Regions from separate parts of the Cytobacillus sp. FSL R7-0680 genome, predicted to be linked through region 1. Evidence: riboswitches for the same ligand, from Rfam matches in the RefSeq annotation. Region 1 holds a riboswitch; each other region holds the start of a gene.
The links. Region 1 has a riboswitch for S-adenosylmethionine ahead of MKY26_RS19275 (O-acetylhomoserine aminocarboxypropyltransferase/cysteine synthase family protein). Riboswitches for the same ligand answer to the same signal wherever they lie in the genome.
Positions count from the first base shown of each region.

Region 2: it holds a riboswitch for S-adenosylmethionine, as region 1 does, so the genes downstream of both, MKY26_RS00440 (methionine ABC transporter ATP-binding protein) here and MKY26_RS19275 (O-acetylhomoserine aminocarboxypropyltransferase/cysteine synthase family protein) in region 1, are expected to answer to the same signal.
Region 3: it holds a riboswitch for S-adenosylmethionine, as region 1 does, so the genes downstream of both, MKY26_RS01985 (alpha/beta hydrolase) here and MKY26_RS19275 (O-acetylhomoserine aminocarboxypropyltransferase/cysteine synthase family protein) in region 1, are expected to answer to the same signal.
Region 4: it holds a riboswitch for S-adenosylmethionine, as region 1 does, so the genes downstream of both, MKY26_RS00120 (2,3-diketo-5-methylthiopentyl-1-phosphate enolase) here and MKY26_RS19275 (O-acetylhomoserine aminocarboxypropyltransferase/cysteine synthase family protein) in region 1, are expected to answer to the same signal.

Region 1 covers NZ_JBBPAO010000001.1:3,843,609-3,845,808, forward strand. The annotation lists gene MKY26_RS19260 (IclR family transcriptional regulator) at 1-126, shown strand, start outside; gene MKY26_RS19265 (hypothetical protein) at 131-256, shown strand; gene MKY26_RS19270 (hypothetical protein) at 572-970, shown strand; SAM riboswitch class I at 1,057-1,148, shown strand; gene MKY26_RS19275 (O-acetylhomoserine aminocarboxypropyltransferase/cysteine synthase family protein) at 1,436-2,200, shown strand, end outside.
Region 2 covers NZ_JBBPAO010000001.1:82,447-84,646, forward strand. The annotation lists gene MKY26_RS00435 (CotH kinase family protein) at 1-749, shown strand, start outside; SAM riboswitch class I at 842-948, shown strand; gene MKY26_RS00440 (methionine ABC transporter ATP-binding protein) at 1,032-2,045, shown strand; gene MKY26_RS00445 (methionine ABC transporter permease) at 2,035-2,200, shown strand, end outside.
Region 3 covers NZ_JBBPAO010000001.1:393,279-395,478, forward strand. The annotation lists gene MKY26_RS01980 (MetQ/NlpA family ABC transporter substrate-binding protein) at 1-697, shown strand, start outside; SAM riboswitch class I at 781-883, shown strand; gene MKY26_RS01985 (alpha/beta hydrolase) at 1,141-1,929, shown strand; gene MKY26_RS01990 (hypothetical protein) at 1,922-2,071, shown strand; gene MKY26_RS01995 (YezD family protein) at 2,092-2,200, shown strand, end outside.
Region 4 covers NZ_JBBPAO010000001.1:18,029-20,228, reverse strand. The annotation lists gene mtnK (S-methyl-5-thioribose kinase) at 1-502, opposite strand, end outside; SAM riboswitch class I at 649-802, opposite strand; SAM riboswitch class I at 1,002-1,105, shown strand; gene MKY26_RS00120 (2,3-diketo-5-methylthiopentyl-1-phosphate enolase) at 1,204-2,200, shown strand, end outside.

The sequences.
Region 1 (2,200 bases):
AGTGCGATAACAGTAGTTGGTTTCTCAGAGTCGATTCCAAAAGACCCCTCTGCAGATAAAAGTCAATCTATTATAAAAGTAGGAAAAGAAATCTCTGCACAATTTGGCTATCGAGCGAGGGGATGAATGATTGAATCCTACTATATATGAGGCGGTTGCATCGAAGGGAAAGTTATTTGCCATAGCTAAAAGAGATTTAGTTATGGTCCATGTAAAAGAGCAAAACGAAGCTAAAAAGAAGCAAATCGAAGTATGAGCCATGTAAAAGAGAGAAACGAAGCTAACAAAGAATCAAATTGAAGTATGAGCCGGGTAAAAGGGCAAAACAAAGCTTACATAAATAGCTGGATATGCATCTAGTAGTGGAAGGGTGATTTCAACTTTCATTCGAATGCGTAAGAAAAATTAGAAATTATTGTATCCCCCTTATATCCCAGCTACTTGGTTTAATTTAGACTAAAACTACACACCACCCGACTCCTTAATTGAAAATAGTTTCATGTGATTTTATTGAATATTTAAAAGAGAAGGTCTATAATTTTATATAAATAGTAAAGGTGGTGCTCTAATAGTGAACAGCAAGGATATGTCCAATCATGTATTTTTTGATATATTAGCAGAGAAAATTAAAAGAGATAGTCATGAAGAGTACAATCAATTTGTTAATTATGTAAACGTATTAGCTGAGGATAAAGGGTGGAAGGAATTACAAGAAGAGGTTGTTCATTTACAAGCTTTTCTTTCATATTTAGATGATAAGTTAGCTATCATCGATGATTATGAAGATATTATGAATATGAAAGCAACTTTGCTTGATATGATTGTTAACGATTTAAATGATACGTCTGTTTATCTTTTAGTGGAGGCTCTTATGTATAATAAAGAGCTGAATTATTTGCAATCCTTTGTATCTCCAGTTGAATATTGGGTGTCAGTAATAAAGGCAAAAGAAAGACTTTGTGCTGCATAAAAGATTTATTATAAAAAGCTGTTGACAGCGCCGGATGATAAGGTTATTCTGATTAATAATTAATGACTCTAAAATTTAAAAAAATCAATTTATCAAGAGAGGTGGAGGGACTGGCCCTTTGAAGCCTCAGCAACCGACCAAAACCAGGTAACGGTGCTAATTCCAAGATAGATAAGTTGAGGATATGGCGATATATCGTGAGCCCCTCTTCTTTAGCAAGAGGGGCTTTATCTATGCCGATTAGACGACTAAAGGCGGCTTTCGATGGAAGAGTACAATCTCTTTTTATTGAAAGTGGTCTTTTTTCTGCTCTTGAAAAAAGGTGTTGGACATAAAAAATTGATGTTTCAAATTCAATTTATGAAAAAACAACCATTGTGCTGGCATATTCAAAAGCTCATCACTGAAAGATGGTTCCGAGTCGAGTTTGTTTATTATAAGTGAAATGTGAGAGGAGAATGAAAAATGAATCATCACCAGTTTGATACAATAGCGCTTCATGGGGGGCAAGTGCCAGATCCTGTTACAAAGTCGAGAGCCGTACCAATATACATGACTTCATCCTATGTGTTTGAAGATACCGATCATGCAGCAAGCTTATTTCAGATGCAAGAGCCTGGCTTTATTTATTCAAGGAATGCAAATCCAACCAATGCAGTGTTTGAGGAGAGAATGGCACAGTTAGAAGGTGGCGTAGCCTCATTTGCTGTTTCATCTGGGCAAGCAGCGATTTCCATTGCCCTTTTAACACTTGCAAGAGCAGGCGATGAGATAGTTTCTACACAGGCTCTTTATGGTGGTACCTACCATTTATTTGCAGAAACGTTTAGTAAATTCGGTATCAATGTTCATTTTGTTGATGGGACGGACTTTACATCTTTAGAAGGAAAAATTAATAAAAGGACAAAGGCGATTTTCACAGAGACAATTGGCAACCCGAATATGGAGGTAGCACATTTAGAAAAGTTAAGTGAGATAGCGAAACGTCACGGCCTACCATTAGTAGTAGATAATACATTTACTACGCCATTTTTACTAAAACCACTTGCATTTGGCGCGGATATAGTCGTTCATTCAGCAACTAAATTTATTGGTGGACATGGTACGGCAATCGGTGGGGTGATTGTAGATGGAGGAAGATTCGAATGGAGTAACGAAAGATTTCCTTCCTTTAATGAGAAAAAGCCTGCTATTGGTAATCGCAGCTATGTTGAAATTTCTAGGGAAAAA
Region 2 (2,200 bases), 3.8 Mb from region 1:
GTCAAGTTCACCAAGCTGAAATGGGGAACTTCGATGGTGGCATGGGAAATAGTAATTTAATGAGTGAAGATACGATTAATTTCAGTATTTCAGAACCTGTAGCTGGTACTTCTTTAGATGAGAGGCCTTTACTTAATGCTTTATTGGCAAATGATGAATTTAAAAAGCAATATGAAGCATACCTTGAAAAGATTGCCGAAGAATATATGACAAAAGAGTCTTACCAAAATACAACTACACAAATTAGTACATTGATTCTTCCTTATGTAGAACAGGATCCTACCAAGTTTTATACAACAGAAGAATTTCTACAAGCAGTGCAAGGTGATGAGAGTTTACCAGCATTTGCTGAGGCGAGATCAGAATCGATACTTGCTCAGCTTTCAGGTGAATTAGAAGTAGAATCACAAGCTTCTGAAGTCAATAACATGTTCCCTAGCCGAGCAGGTGGTGATGACCAGGAAGGTCAAGAAAGAGGAGAAGTATTCCAACCGCCAAACGGTAATGAAGGAAACATTGATGGTGAAATGCCTGAACATCCGCAAGGCAATGGAGACTTTCCGCAGGAAGGAGATTTTGAGACACCAGAAGGGTTTGAAGGTATGCCTGGTGGTGAGGGACGTGGACAAGAAGAGCAACCTAGTACAGTAAAGTTCAAAACGTCAGCAATCATCTTGTATGTGGGTCTAATCACAGCTTTATTAGGAACAATTTTTTTTATCTTCTTGTTTAAACGAAGAGGAAGATAAGTAAATGCATAAATAATCAAAATACTATTGACAATTAATTCAATACCCGATAAAATTTCCTTTATCAAAGCAACACATTAAATTTAATATGATTCTTATCGAGAGAGACTGAGGGACCAGGCCCGAAGATGTCCGGCAACCTCCTTTTAAAGGGAAGGTGCTAAATCCTGCAGAATGATTTCATTCTGAAAGATAAGGTTTAATAACAATCATTTGTTGAGCCTCTTTCAAAGTGAAAGAGGCTCATTTTATGTTGTAGAGGATTTAGGGAGGGTGAGGTAAATGATTGAAGTCAATCATTTAGTGAAAATTTATAAAAGCAAAAAGAAGCAAGTAATAGGGGTTGACAATGTATCCCTTTCTATTAAAGAAGGGGAAATATACGGGATTATTGGCTATAGTGGAGCAGGGAAAAGTTCTTTATTACGCTGTCTAAATTTATTGGAGAGACCGACATCTGGTGAAGTGAAAATTGATGGCGTTGATTTAACATCTTTAACAAGTAAAGAATTAAGAAAAGCAAGGCAGAAGATAGGTATGATTTTTCAGCATTTTTATTTAGCGAGTTCGAAGACAGTGTATGAGAATATTGCCTTTGCTTTAAAAGCGGCAGGTAAAAGCCCGAAAGAAATAGATATCAGGGTGAAAGAACTATTAGAATTAGTGGGTTTAGCAGATAAAATTCATCAGTATCCCACACAATTAAGTGGTGGTCAAAAGCAAAGGGTAGGAATAGCCAGAGCACTCGCTAATGATCCAAAGGTTTTACTTTGCGATGAAGCCACGTCAGCTCTAGACCCTAAAACAACAAAATCAATCCTGAACTTATTAAAATCAATTAATAAAAAGCTAGGATTAACCATCGTACTTATCACTCATGAGATGGAAGTAGTCAAAGAGATTTGTCATAGGTTAGCTGTTATGCAAGATGGAAAGGTCATAGAAGAGGGACCGGTGTATGATATATTTGCGAATCCAATTGAACCACTTACAAAGGATTTCATTCAGAGTGTTCTTCAATTTGACTTACCACAACAATTGGTTGAAAACAGGAAGGGAACAATCATTAAGATTCAATTTAAAGGTGCAATAGCAGAAGAATCTGTTGTTTCTGAACTGTTCCAAACATTCAAAGTAAAAGGAAATATTCTTCACGGCAAGATTGAATATATTCAAGAAGTACCTCTTGGTATTTTTATTATGGAGTTGACTGGCGAAATACCTGAAATAGAAAGAGCTATACAATATATTCAAGAAAGAACACAGAATTTGGAGGTAGTTGAACATGTTGCTTGAGTCCATTCAGGCGTTACTTCCTGAACTAAATACAGCTGTATTACAAACAATTTATATGGTCGCCATTTCTTTAGTTGCGGCACTTATACTAGGTCTTCCACTAGGTATCTTATTATTCGTTACAGACGAAGGATTGTTCTTAAAGAATAGATTTG
Region 3 (2,200 bases), 3.5 Mb from region 1:
TTATAGTGATATGCTTGAGCAAGGTGTAGCACCACTACTTGAGGAAAAAGGGTACAAAGTAGAAGTAAAGGAATTTAATGATTATGTTCAACCGAATATTGCTTTAGATAGTGGAGATTTGGATGGTAATTTATTTCAACATAAAGTGTACTTAGAGAATTTTAACACTGAAAAAGGGATGGATCTAGTAGATATTATTTCTGTTCCTACAGCTCCAATTGGTATTTATTCAGAAAAATTCAACTCCCTTGAAGAAGTGAAAGATGGCAGCACGATGGCCATTGCTAATGATCCTACAAACTTAGCGAGAGGATTAACAGTTGCGCGTGATGCTGGTTTAATAGAATTGAAAGATGATATAAACCCAGTCAATGCAACAGTAAATGATGTATTATCTAACCCGAAAAATTTGAAATTCCATGAAGTAGATGCAGCCCAACTGCCAAGGTCTCTTGAATCAGTTGATCTTGCTGCTGTTAATGGTAACTTTGCGGTTGCTGCAGGATTAGATTTAACAACAGCAATTTATCGGGATCAAATTCCTGAGGAAATCCAAAATAGGATTGTTGTTCGTAAAGAAGATAAGGACGCCCAAATGGCAAAGGATATCATTGAAGCCATAGAGTCGGAGGAATTTGCAAAAGTAATTGAAGAAAACTTTAAAGGTTTTCATAAGCCAGAATGGATGGGCGAATGAGTAAATCATCTTAATTTTTAAAAAATAATTGACAAATATTGATAAATATTATAGAGTAAATGATATAAAATTTAATATGATTTTTCTTATCCAGAGAGGTGGAGGGACTGGCCCTTTGAAGCCTCGGCAACAGGCAATTTATTGCACTGTGCCAATTCCAGCAAGCTGTTGCTTGAAAGATAAGGAGAGATAAAGAACGGAACTTTAACCTCTTCTTGTCAGAAGAGGTTTTTTATTTTGCATGATTTAATCACCAAGGGATGATCTCCTCTATACAAATGCTGTTTTTAAACTGATTAAACCTATTTGTTAAGTTGGAATTAAAGTAGCTGATTGGACCTCCAAAGGCAGTAGTGCAGCTAGATTTACATCAACGGGAAAAATCGGCAATGGTAGTCAACCATTGTCCACCAAAATGTTGCAATATAAAGGAGGACGAAAAAATGAAAAGAGTAGAATCAACAGTTATACCAGGTGCAGATTCTTTTTATTATGAAGGTGGGGACATTGGTATTCTCCTCATTCATGGCTTTGTTGGAACACCGCAGAGCATTGAGGACTTGGGTGCGGAACTTGCAAATAGGGGTTTTACTGTTCATGCCCCAAGGCTCACGGGACATGGAACAAAAAGCAGAGATTTAGAGTTATATGGTTATGATGATTGGTTCAATGATGTTGTTACAGCTTATAAGCAATTAAAGGAGAAGTGCAAACAAGTCTATTGTTTAGGTCAATCTATGGGCGGTGCATTAGCGCTGTTGTTAGCTAAGAAATATGGAGAGCTAGATGGACTGATCCTAATTAATACTGCACTGACATTACCAGATTACGAGTATTTAAGATATTACGATGAGAAACACTATATTGACGAAGGTAGCCCAGATATCAAAAATCCGACTATACATGAAATTACTTACGATAATATTCCGGTAAAAGCAGTTCACTCTTTACAAAAGGTAATGAGTGACGCAGGAAAAAGTTTATCTCAAATTCATTGCCCAATATTATGCTTTAAGTCTATCCATGATCATGTTGTACCTCCAGAGAATACAGATCGTATTTTTATCGAAATTCAAACAGATCATAAATGGCTTCGAGTCCTTTACAACTCATACCATGTAGCATCCATGGATTATGATCAGACCAAAATTATTCAGGATACAACAGAATTTCTAGATACGATGAATGAAGAAAAAAAGAACACCGAGTGGGGGGGGAAAGAGGTTGGCTAAGTTTTTACAAAAAGCGATAGCAAAGAGAAAACAAACCTTAATCAACCTTATGCTTACTATAGATGAAATAAAGTTCAAGCGACATGAATTAGAACAGTTAACACTTACAGAAATAGAGGAGCTTGTAAAAAGACTAAAATAAGTCCCATAAAGGAGAATTTTATGGAAAAACACATTGATCAAGATAAAATTCATACCATTCTCACAACATTAAAGGAACTCGAATATGGTTGTGTCACCATTACTGTACACGAAGGGGATATTACCCAAA
Region 4 (2,200 bases), 3.8 Mb from region 1:
TTGAAAATTTAGCGACCAATTTCTTTTTCTCAAACGGATGAAGAGCAAAATCTGAAGTTGAAAACAATGTCTTTGCTAAGTACTCACCAATATGAGCTGATAAATTCGGATAATGATCCCCTTGAATCAATCCGTCTCTTACAATTGTCAAATGGGAAAGATCCTCCATCACAGTTAATGCTAGCTCTTCATCTGATGCTAGTACTGCTGGGAGGAGGTGAGGAACGAATTCACCATGCTTCTTAAGCACTTCTGCCTCCAGTTTTGCACGTTTAAGTGTTAGAGGCCAGCTTTCTCCGACTACTTTTGCATAAGGGAGTGCTTGCTTAATAATTACACTTTTATGATTAGAAGTAATACGGTAAACATAATTCAAATTACCATCACCAATCTCTTCCACCGTCATTTTTTCATCCGGTAAAAACAGTTTTAAACTCTTCACGTATTCACACGCTGATTCCTCTGTCAAAGCGCGATAACCTATATTATCTAAAACAGCCATATCTCTTCCCCCTTATTTCTTTATTTATCTGTGGCACAAAACAGGGGTGACTACATGAAGAGATGTAGTCGGACCTGCTTTGTCATTACAGAAACAAAAATGCCCCTTTCCTGTACAGAAAGAGGCATTCGTCATTACGATTTTGCCTCTCATCTTTCAGAATAACTTCTGAATGGAATTAGCACCGTGCCTTACATTAGGCGCAGAAATTCTCTAGCTGCGCCTCGTTTCACAACGATATTACGGTCGGTTGCTGGGTTTCATCGGGCCATATTTCCCTCCACCTGCTCTTGATAAGAGTATAAAAGATTCATTTTTTGAAATATCTTGAGCAAATACTAGCACCGATTATAAAAAAGTGTCAATCTTTTTTTTAAAACTTTTCATCTTTTTAAGGAAAAGAATTTTGTCATATAACGTAAAAAATTCTCTGTTGACAGATAAAACACCTGGTGACATAATACAATTGTGCAAAAATTTAAAACGATAATCATAAATTTTCTTATCAAGAGCAGGCGGAGGGACGAGCCCGATGAAGCCCGGCAACCGATTCTAAATGAACACGGTGCTAATTCTTGCAGCAATCATGCTGACAGATAAGGAGAAGGTTCTATCACTGCGAACTAACCCTCTTCTTATTGATTAAGAAGAGGGTTTTTTATTGTCAATGTTAATTCGAAATCATCAGGGAGGGTTCTCATATGGGAGATGTAATTGCAACTTATCAAGTATACGCAAGACCCGGTTCATTAGAGAAAAAAGCAGAGGATATCGCTTTAGGATTAACGATAGGCTCGTGGACAGCGTTACCATTACTTGAGCAAAAACAATTACTAAAACATAAAGGCAGAGTCACTGCACTACAAGAATTTTATGATGATGAACATCCCAATCGATTCGGTGAAGTAAGGTGCGAAATTAGTATCGCCTACCCTACATATAATTTCACATTTGATATTCCAGCAATCTTAACAACTGTATTTGGAAAGTTATCTCTAGATGGTGAAGTAAAATTATTAAATCTGGAATTTGATAATGAGGATCTTTCCCGTTTTCCTGGACCAAAATTCGGTATAAAAAATATAAGATCGAAACTAAATATTCAAGACCGCCCATTACTTATGAGTATATTTAAAGGCATTATCGGCAGGGATATTCACTTTTTAAGAGAACAGTTAAGAGACCAGGCTATGGGGGGCGTTGATATTGTAAAAGATGATGAAATTCTTTTTGATGTCAACATCTCTTTTGAAGACCGAATTATCGCAGGTAAAGAAATACTAGATGAAGTCTATGAAAAGACTGGAAAAAGGACACTTTATGCAGTCAATTTATCTGGGAGAACAATGGATTTAGTAGATAAAGCAAAACATGCGAGCGAATTAGGTGCGGATGCATTATTATTCAATGTTCACACTTACGGTCTAGATATGCTCCAAACACTAGCTGAAAACAATGAAGTGCAGTTACCTATCATGGCACATCCTGCATATAGTGGGGCCTATACTTCTTCAAACTTCTATGGTGTGGCTCCTGATTTATTACTCGGTAATCTTACTCGCTTAGCAGGCGCAGATTTCTCTTTATTTCCTTCTCCATATGGTTCTGTTGCCATGGAAAAAGAAAAAACCTTAGCTATCGCTAGACAGTTAACCGAAGAAAATGGCTTGAATCAGGCATTCCCGGTCCCTTCAGCAG